3 regions of the Streptomyces sp. NPDC097617 genome follow, and region 3 is predicted to be linked to each of the others. Evidence: riboswitches for the same ligand, from Rfam matches in the RefSeq annotation. Region 3 holds a riboswitch; each other region holds the start of a gene.
The links. A riboswitch is a leader RNA that binds a small molecule or an ion and turns the genes downstream of it on or off. The one in region 3 is predicted to bind cobalamin.
Positions count from the first base shown of each region.

Region 1: it holds a riboswitch for cobalamin, as region 3 does, so the genes downstream of both, ACIQZO_RS16660 (ribonucleoside-diphosphate reductase subunit alpha) here and metE (5-methyltetrahydropteroyltriglutamate--homocysteine S-methyltransferase) in region 3, are expected to answer to the same signal.
Region 2: it holds a riboswitch for cobalamin, as region 3 does, so the genes downstream of both, ACIQZO_RS03675 (ABC transporter substrate-binding protein) here and metE (5-methyltetrahydropteroyltriglutamate--homocysteine S-methyltransferase) in region 3, are expected to answer to the same signal.

Region 1 is NZ_JBIWCL010000008.1:229,220-232,415, forward strand. Features, by position in the region: gene ACIQZO_RS16660 (ribonucleoside-diphosphate reductase subunit alpha) at 1-1,695, opposite strand, end outside; cobalamin riboswitch at 1,838-1,967, opposite strand; gene ACIQZO_RS16665 (GNAT family N-acetyltransferase) at 2,012-2,509, opposite strand; gene ACIQZO_RS16670 (Uma2 family endonuclease) at 2,587-3,171, shown strand.
Region 2 is NZ_JBIWCL010000002.1:100,744-103,939, forward strand. Features, by position in the region: gene ACIQZO_RS03670 (FecCD family ABC transporter permease) at 1-893, opposite strand, end outside; gene ACIQZO_RS03675 (ABC transporter substrate-binding protein) at 890-1,885, opposite strand; cobalamin riboswitch at 1,934-2,073, opposite strand; gene ACIQZO_RS03680 (DUF4352 domain-containing protein) at 2,297-2,902, opposite strand; gene ACIQZO_RS03685 (helix-turn-helix domain-containing protein) at 3,112-3,196, opposite strand, start outside.
Region 3 is NZ_JBIWCL010000002.1:377,020-380,215, reverse strand. Features, by position in the region: gene metE (5-methyltetrahydropteroyltriglutamate--homocysteine S-methyltransferase) at 1-1,399, opposite strand, end outside; cobalamin riboswitch at 1,563-1,791, opposite strand; gene ACIQZO_RS05030 (alpha/beta fold hydrolase) at 2,014-2,820, opposite strand; gene ACIQZO_RS05025 (hypothetical protein) at 2,836-3,051, shown strand.

The sequences.
Region 1 (3,196 bases), on a different contig from region 3:
GCCGCTGCGCTCGGCGAGGTCGCACGAGGCCTCGTAGGCGGCCAGCATGATGCGCTCGGAGAGCTTGGTGGACAGGGCCTTCGCCTCGGGGGAGTCGAAGGGCAGCTTCAGCTTGAAGAAGACGTCCTGGAGGCCCATCGCGCCCAGGCCCACCGGCCGCCAGCGGGCGTTGGAGCGGCCGGCCTGCTCGGTCGGGTAGAAGTTGATGTCCACCACGCGGTCGAGGAAGGTGACGGCGGTGCGGACGGTCTCGTCGATCCGCTCCCAGTCGATCTCGGGGCCGTCCGCCGTGTCGATGACGAACGCGCCCAGGTTGACCGATCCGAGGTTGCAGACGGCGGTCTCGCCGTCGTTGGTGACCTCGATGATCTCGGTGCACAGGTTCGAGGAGTGCACGACGGTGCCCGGCTCGGCGGTCTGGTTCGCCGTGCGGTTGGAGGCGTCCTTGAAGGTCATCCAGCCCTGGCCGGTCTGCGCGAGGGTGCGCATCATCCGGCCGTACAGCTCGCGGGCGGGCATGCTCTTGCGGGCCAGGCCGTCCGCCTCGGCCTTGCGGTAGGCGGCGTCGAACGCGTCGCCCCACAGGTCGACCAGCTCGGGCACGTCGGCCGGGGAGAATAGCGACCAGTCGGCGTCGGCGTTCACGCGGCGCATGAACTCGTCCGGCACCCAGTGGGCGAGGTTCAGGTTGTGCGTACGGCGCTGGTCCTCACCGGTGTTGTCGCGGAGCTCCAGGAACTCCTCGATGTCCGCGTGCCAGGTCTCCAGGTAGACGGCGGCGGCGCCCTTGCGGCGGCCGCCCTGGTTCACGGCGGCGACGGAGGCGTCGAGCGTCTTCAGGAACGGCACGATGCCGTTGGAGTGGCCGTTGGTGCCGCGGATCAGCGAACCGCGGGCGCGGATGCGGGAGTACGAGAGGCCGATGCCGCCGGCGTGCTTGGAGAGGCGGGCGACCTGGTGGTAGCGGTCGTAGATCGAGTCGAGCTCGTCCAGCGGGGAGTCCAGCAGGTAGCAGGAGGACATCTGCGGGTGCCGGGTGCCGGAGTTGAAGAGCGTGGGGGAGGACGGCAGGTAGTCCAGGCGGCTCATCAGCCGGTACAGCGAGGCCACTTCCTCGACGGCCTGCACGCTGTCGTCCGCGGCGAGACCGCAGGCCACGCGCAGCATGAAGTACTGCGGGGTCTCGATGACCTGACGGGTGATCGGGTGGCGCAGCAGGTAGCGGCTGTGCAGGGTGCGCAGGCCGAAGAAGCCGAAGCGGTCGTCGGCGCCCTCGGTGAGGGTGAGCTCGACGAGCGAGTCCAGGCGGCTCGCGTGGGTCCGGACGAACTCGGCCGTGCGGTCGGCGATGAGCCCCTCGCGGTGGCCGACCTCGACGGAGGCCGAGAAGGAGGTCGAGCCCTGGCTCGCGGCCTCGTCGCGCACGGCCAGCGTCAGCAGGCGGGCGGCGAGCCGGGAGTAGGCCGGATCCTCGGAGATCAGACCGGCGGCGGCCTCCGTGGCCAGTCCGCGCAGTTCGGCGTCGTCGGCGGCGGAGCTGCGGCCGCGCAGCGCGGAGGCCGCGACCCGGCCGGGGTCGGTGTCGGGGAGGTCCGCCGTCAGTTCGGTGAGGGTACGCAGCAGCGTGGCCCCCGGGCCCTCGGTGTTGTCGCCAGAAGTGGACTCGGCGCGCGGTGCGGAAGGCGCGATGGTCACGGCGGGAGCTCTCCCTCGCTCGGCCCGGTCATCGGCGGAGCGGGGCGCGAGCGGGCGCATGCGGGCGCGACGAGAACGCGTACCCCGCATGGCGTCCACCGGCCCAACCGCGAGGCCCGGACGTGTCGGCACCCGGTTCGGTCGAGCCGGGCGCGCTGTCGGCAGGTCCTCGGACTTGGCGTCCGGTAGCCGGACACTTCATACCGTTGCGGGACAGTTCCGGATTCGCACCGGATTCCCCTGCGGCGACAGCAGGCATGAGCATACATGTGGGGGCGGCCCGTTGCTGCAACCCCCACATGTAGTGTCGGCGTGGCTACAGCTTGAGCCGATACGTGAGGAGTGTCAGGTCTTCGATCGGCGCCCAGTCCCGTTCCGGCGTGCGGACGAAGCCCAGCCGGACGTAGATCCGGTGGGCGCCGGCCATGCTGCGCTGGGTGGAGAGCACGAGGCCCGTGACCCCCTCGATGGCCCGCGCCCGCTCGATGCACGCCCGCACCAGCGCGTCGCCGGCGCCCTGGCCGCGCGCCTCGTGGGCCACCGCGAGCATCCGGAACTCCGCCTCGTCGGGTGCGGCGATGTCGGCGAGCGGACTGCCGGGCGCGGCGAAGGTCACGCCGCCCAGCAGGCGGCCGTCCCGCTCGGCGACGAGCACCTCGCCCCGGGCGGCGCGGCCGGCCACGTCGCGGAGCACGTCCAGGTAGGGGTCCTCCTCGTTGAAGTCCAGATGCCCGTCGGCGAGGTAGGCCCGGGCCGTGATCTCACCCAGATCCGCATAGTCGGCGGGCAGCGCCGTTCTGATCACCATGTCCATGCGGTCGAGTGTGCAGGACGGGTGTCGGCGGGCGCCGCTATCGTCGGAGAAGCACCGTCGAGGAAGGTGAGCGAGGCATGGCCGTGATGACCGATCGCCCCCACATGCTGACCGAGGAGTTCGAGACCCTCGCCCGTATAGGCGCCAGAGAGGTGGAGGGGCTGCGGTTGGAATTCATCGACGGGAAGCTGGGGGTCAAGGCGGTGCCTGATGGAGATCACGACCGAGTCGTGGTGTGGCTGTCCCGCATGTGCATGCAGCACCGGCCCGAGGTCTGGCTCCACGTCGAACGCGGCCTGAAGGTCGAGCAGTACCGTTCGGGTCGGGCCCGCCCGGATGCTTCCCTGGCCCCGGACGGCGCATTCGAAGGGCAGGGGGAGTGGGCCGACCCGGCTCCTGTGCTGATGGTCGTCGAGGTTACGTCGTACGACTCCGACACCGATGAACGCGATCGTAGGGCGAAGCCCCGCGCCTACGCGGCGACCGGCATCCCCGTCTACCTGCTCATCGACCGGGACAACTGCCTGGTACATGTCCACAGCGATCCCGACGGGAAGCTGTACGAGACGGTGCGCACCATCCCCTTCGGTAAGGATGTCGAGCTGCCCGAACCCGTCGGGTTCACCTTCCCGACCGAGCCACTCAAGGACTGGGTGCGCTGAGTCGGTGCGGACGAAGGGCCCCGTC
Region 2 (3,196 bases), 280 kb from region 3:
GTCAGGAACACCGCCCCGCCCAGCGCGGCCACCGGCAGCAGCGCCCGGTGCCCGGCGCCGACGACCATCCGGGCGGCGTGCGGCACCATCAGTCCGACGAAGCCGATGGCTCCGCTGTAGGCGACGAGCACGCCGATGACGAGCGAGGTGAGCACGAAGGCGGCGGCGCGGAAGCGCGCGGTGTCGAGGCCCAGGGTGCGCGCGCCCTCCTCCCCCGCCAGCAGCAGGTCGAGCGGCCGGGCAAGGGCGATGAGCAGGCTTGTGCCGAGGAGCAGCGCGAGGGCGGGCAGGGCCAGTTCGTCCCAGCGGGCCCCGCCGAGGCCGCCGAGCGTCCAGAAGAGGGCGGAGCGGATCTGGTCGGGGTGCGCGGAGAGCACGAGGACGAGGCTGGTGAGCGCGGACAGGACGTACTGGACGGCGACGCCGGCGAGGGTGAGCCGTCCGGTGGTCATGGTTCCGCCGCGCCGGGCCATCGCGTAGACGGCGACGAGCGCGGCCATGGAGCCGGCGAAGGCGGCGAGCGGCAGGCCCATGCCGAACGCGAAGGCCCCCGTACCGAAGACGATCACGAGGACGGCTCCGGCGGAGGCTCCGGACGAGGCGCCGAGCAGGAAGGGGTCGGCGAGCTCATTGCGTACGAGGGCTTGCAGCACGGTGCCCGCGACCGCCAGCCCGGCGCCGACGACGGCCCCGAGGAGGACGCGCGGCAGCCGCACGTCCCAGACGATGGCGGCGAACGCACCGGTGCGCCGCTCACCCGACAGGCCGCCGAGGATGATGTCGAAGACCCGGTCGGGGGCGATCCGTACCGCCCCCAGCACCAGGCCCGCCACCGCCGAGGCGATGAGCGCGACGACCAGGACGAGGAGGACGGCGGCGGTGCGCAGCCTCACGGGGCGGCGGGGTGGAGCTGGCTGCCCAGCGACTCGACGGCGTCGGCGACGCGCACGCCGAGGACGGCCGAGGACAGCGGCAGCACGACGAACCGCTTGTTCTTGACGGCGGGAACCTCGGCGAGCGCGGGGTCGTTCAACAGGCGCTGCTTCTTGGCCTCGACCGTGGTGCCGCCGTAGTCGTAGATGAGGACGACCGCGGGCCGGCGCTCGATGACCTGCTCCCACGAGACGTCGCCGAAGGTGTCCTTGAGGTCGGCGAAGACGTTCGTGCCGCCGGAGAGCGAGACGATCTCGTTGCCGATGCCGTTGCCGCCGGAGGTCGCGGCGGAGGCTTCCCCGGAGTCGTAGACGAAGACGGACGGCCGGGCCCGGTCCTTGACCCGGGTGGTCACGGCGTCGATGCGGCGCTGCTCGTCCTCGACGAGCTTCGCGCCACGCTCGGGCACGCCGAAGGTCCGCGCGACTTCGGTGATCTCGGTCTTCAGCTGGTCGAGGCCGACCTTGCCCTCGGTGCAGTACTCCACGTTGAGACGGGAGTTGATACCGGTCTTGGCGAGTCCCTCGCGGTCGCGGCCCTGCCCCTTGTCGAAGGCGCTGGCGTAGCCGCCGTAGACGAAGTCGGGGTCGGCGCCGAGCAGGACCTCCTTGGAGGGGTACTCCTTGGCCAGCACCTTGATCTTGTCGTAGGCGGGCCGGTACACGGGAAGCACGGCGTCGTCGAGGTAGGCGGACCCGGCGATCCGGTCCTCCAGCCCGAGGGCGAGCAGCAGCTCGGTGGCGTGCTGGTTCATGGCGACCGCGCGCTGCGGCGGGGCCTGGTAGGTGCTGCTCACACCGCAGTTGGTGAGGGTGTACGGAAAGCCGGGCGCGGCGGCGGGGTCCCCGGCGGCCTTGTCCTTCGACGCCTCGGGGGAACCGGCGCACGCGGCCAGGGGTATCAGGAGTGCGACGGGTATGAGCGCGCGCAGGGCGGCGCGGGAACGCGACAGCATGACGGGGCCTCTCCGGGGGATCCGCGTCCCCTGGTCGACGTGAAAGAGCGAGCAGAGGCGGTGCGTCAGTGTCTGACTCCCGGCCCCCCACGGGGGAACGACCGGTCACAGTGGCGGGACCGCACCGGAATCACACCGGTTTCCTGTCCTGCACCGCCTGGGTAACGCGCCCAGTCTGCCAGAAGGCGGCCAGGCCACCGGCCCCCAAGGCCCGGCCCCCCCGGCCTGCCCCACATCCGCCGGGCCCCGCCGTTGGAGGCCGCGTCGGTGAGTTGCCGCCTGCAGCGATCTGAGGTCCGAGAATTCCTCCCGCACCACTCGGCGCCTGACGCGTAGGTACCGTCGAACGTTCGCTCCCCGCAGCGGAACGCAGCCACAGGCGATCCACTGCGGAGGTGTGGCGACGCCTTACGAGACGTCAGCTCGAACTGCGTCCCCGATGAGTCCGTCGGTGTAGGTCACGGTCTTCGCTGTGAAGCTGCCCTTGCCCGTAATGCTGCCCGTGACGTTCTCCCCGGGGGCGAGGTCGACGGTTGCGATCTGGTTCTCGTCAGCGGCCAGTTCGATGGTGTGCTTGGTACCCGCGGTGTCGGTGATCGTGAAATAGAGCGGGTTGACGCTGATCTCCTTGCTGCTGTTGTTGGTGACGGTGACGGACACGCTGGTGTAGCCATCGCCCTTCGCCAGAATCGACGCCTTGAACGCCGCCTTCTTCGCCACCACGGCGACCGCCGACTTCTTCTCGGGCGCGGCCGATGTCTTCGTGTCGGCCGACTTCGCGGGCACCGACGGCGCTGCGGCCTGCGACGTGTCAGGATCCTTCGTTGCCGTTGCCTTGTCGTCCCCGTCGCCGCCGCCGAGTAGCGCGCCGATGATGCCGAGGAGGACTAACAGGCCCACGATGCCGAGGCACGAGAACCCAACGATCTTTCCGGCGCTGGCCTTCTTGGGCTGCGGTGGGGGTGGGTATCCGAATCCGCCCTGCTGGCCGGTCGGTGGAAACTGCTGCGACATGAGAACCCCCAGGGGACTGGTGCGAATGCGGTCACCGTATGGGCGGACGGGTGACAAGGGGCGGCAGTGTCCGAACCGTGACAATCAAAAGTTCAACCACTGGGTCGGATCCATCCTCGAACGTTCCCACGGGGGTTGCTCCGCACTCGCCCCGGGAGCGGGTGAACGGATCCACCAAACGGGGAATGGGCGCTTTCGTGCGTCCGGGGTCAGGCGTGGCCGAGCGCCTCGATGGCGCTGACGACCAGCGCGCGGGCGGCGGCGCCGTATACGGCCATGCCGCGCAGCTGCTCG
Region 3 (3,196 bases):
TGCGACCGGCGCGCAGGTCGGCGCGCGCGGTGCGCAGCTCGTTCGTCTGCGGGAACGACCCGATGGTGGTCGTCGGGAGCAGGGGCAGCCCCAGGTGCGCGCGCTGGGCGGCGGTCCGCTCCTCGTACGGCTGGGCGCGGCGGCCGTCCGCGTCGGTGACGGCCGCGGTGCGGGCGCGTACGGCCGGGTCGTGGGTGATGGCGGAGCCGGTGCGGGAGGCGAGGTCGGCCCGGTTGGCGGCGAGTTCGGCGGCGATGGCGTCCGTGCCCTGGGCGAGGCCGCGGGCGAGGGTGGTGATCTCGGTGGTCTTCTGGCGGGCGAAGGCAAGCCAGCGCCGGATCTGGGGGTCGATCTCGCGTTCGGCGTCGGCGTCCAGCGGGACGTGCAGCAGGGAGCAGGACGCCGCGACGTCGACCCGGTCGGCGAGGCCGAGCAGGGTGCCGAGGGTGCTCAGGGACTTCTGGTAGTCGTTGATCCAGATGTTGCGGCCGTTGACCACACCGGCGACGAGCCGCTTGCCGGGCAGTCCGCCGACGGCGGCGAGGTCGTCGAGGTTTGCGAAGGCGCCGTCGGTGAAGTCCAGGGCGAGTCCCTCGACGGGGGCCGCGGCGAGCACCGGGAGGGCGTCGCCGAGCCGGCCGAAGTAGGAGGCGACGAGCAGCTTGGGACGGTCGGCCGGCGCGCCGAGCTCACGGTAGGCGCGGGCGGCGGCGTTCAGGTCGGCGGGGGTGCGGTCCTGGACCAGGGCGGGCTCGTCCAACTGCACCCACTCGGCCCCGGCGGCGCGCAGGTCGGCCAGGACTTCGGCGTAGACCGGCAGCAGCCGGTCGAGCAGGGTGATCGGCTGGAAGTCATCGGCCACGCCGGGGGCGGGCTTGGCCAGCAGCAGGTAGGTGACGGGGCCGACCAGGACCGGGCGGGCCGTGTGGTCCAGCGCGAGGGCTTCCCGCAGCTCGGCGACCTGCTTGGTGGAGTCGGCGGTGAAGACGGTGTCGGGGCCGAGTTCGGGGACGAGGTAGTGGTAGTTGGTGTCGAACCACTTGGTCATCTCCAGCGGGGCGACGTCCTGGGTGCCGCGGGCCATCGCGAAGAAACCGTCGAGCGCGCCGGCCTCGACGGCCGCGCGGTGCCGTTCGGGAACGGCCCCGACCATGACACTGGTGTCCAGGACGTGGTCGTAGTACGAGAAGTCACCGGTCGGCACCTCGGTGATGCCGGCGTCGGCCAACTGCCGCCAGTTCGCACGGCGGAGGCCGGCCGCGGTCTCCCGGAGGGCGTCCGCGGTGACCCGGCCCTTCCAGTAGCCCTCGACGGCCTTCTTCAGTTCGCGGTTCTGGCCCTGGCGGGGGTAGCCGTACACGGTGGCGCGTGCCGCCGCGGCTGCGGGCTTCGATGTCACGGAACTCTCCTTCGCGAGATGTGTCCTGAACATCCCGGCGACGGGACGCGGACGCGAAGGGAAACGCCAGAGCGGGCGGCCCACGTCGCGGGAAATCCCGTACGCGCCGCTCGCTGTGTACGCCGACCCGCCCACGAGGTCACCGAAATGGCCGCACGCGAACGGTCGCGTGCGGGCAACGGGCAGGTCTTCGGACTCGCGGGCACGCCTGCCGGGCTCTCCCGGCGGGCACCTACTGGCCGTCGCTTCCCAGGACCGTTGTCCGGTCCCAGTGCGTATGACGGCGGTCGTTCCCGCTCACCGCTGCGGGGCAGTCCCGGATTCCCACCGGGTTCCCTCTTACGACGCATCCCGCCTGGCGGACGGGGCGAACCAGCTGCGGAAACCACACTAGGCGGAGTCACTGGAGGGCGAGTGCAGCCGTCCACATGCCGGACGACGGAAATGAGACACGCCCCTGCGGTGCGGCCTGCGGCCTGCCGTCCGGAGTCAGCGGTCCGGAGTCAGCGGTCCGGAGTCAGCGGTCCGGAGCCAGCGGACAGCGGTCCGCGATCACCGGGTACGGCACGTGGCTGCGCAGGTCGGGGTCGACGGTGAGGATCCCGCCCGGCCCGCTACGCGCGCAACGCCTTCCGGAGCCGTTCGCCGAACCCGGCGGGGTGCGTCGTCCGGCCGGTGTGCCCGCCGGGGAAGTGCTGGAGCTCCGCGCCGAACCGCTCGGCCAGGAAAGCGGCCGGACGGTACGGCAGTTCGCCGCGGGAGTCCTCCCCGCCGGCGAGCACGAGCCGGTCCGCCAGCGCCTCCAGCCGGTCTACGTCAGGGGCGTAGGACATGAAGGCGGGCACGATCCGCCCGACGAAGTACGGCAGGTTGACCATCGTCCGCTCGGCCCGGGCCGTCGCCTGTGGCGGAAGCTCGACCGCGGACTTCGGCCCGGCGGTCTTGCCTTCCTTCTTCAGGCCCGCGGCGAACACGGCCATCGCCGGCATGAGCCCCTGACCGTCGAGCGTCTCCCGTACGCGGGCCAGGAGAGCCCGGTGCGCGGGCGCGTCCGGCAGCACCTCCACCACCGGCGGCTCGTGCGCGATGACGCGTTCGATGCGCTCGGGGCGCGCGGTGAGCAGGTGCAGGGCGACGATCGCGCCCGAGCTGGTGCCGAACACCCGGGCGGGCGCACCGGGGGAGAGCAGATCCAGTATCCGCAGGGCGTCATCGGCGTGCTCGGCCACCCGCTGCGCGGCCGCGGGGTCGTCCAGGGTGCTCCCGGACATGCCGCGCGGATCGTACGTCGCGACGGTGTACTCGGCGGCCAGGTCGTCGGCGATCTCGTCGAAGGAGGCCGCGCCGCCCGCCCCTCCGGGGATCAGCAGCAGGAGCGGGCCCCGGCCGCGTACTTCGTAGTGCAGGGTCGCGCCGGTCACGCGCAGGGTGCCGGTGTGCAGGCCGGACGCGAGGGCTGGCACCTGGTCGGCTACGGCCCCCTCTTCCTCGAGGTGGAGGCCTCCGCGCACCCGTGGGAGCACTGCCGGGTGACGCTCTCCTCCGGCGGCCGCCACCGGCGGATGGAGGCGGAGGGCTGGATCCCCGTCGGCGCGGGCTGGTTCCCCTGGCGGTACTACAAGCGGCCGCTCGACCCCGCCGCGAAGGGCTGAGCGAACGGGCGCAGCTGTGTGCCGTTCGCGCGCCGCCCGTGTGCCGCCCATTGGGCGGTGCGCGCGTCACCCGTGCAGGTGATCATTCGGAATGGTGTGCGGATCTGCGTGTGCGGGCGTGCGAGGTTCTTCCCCGCCAAGGCCC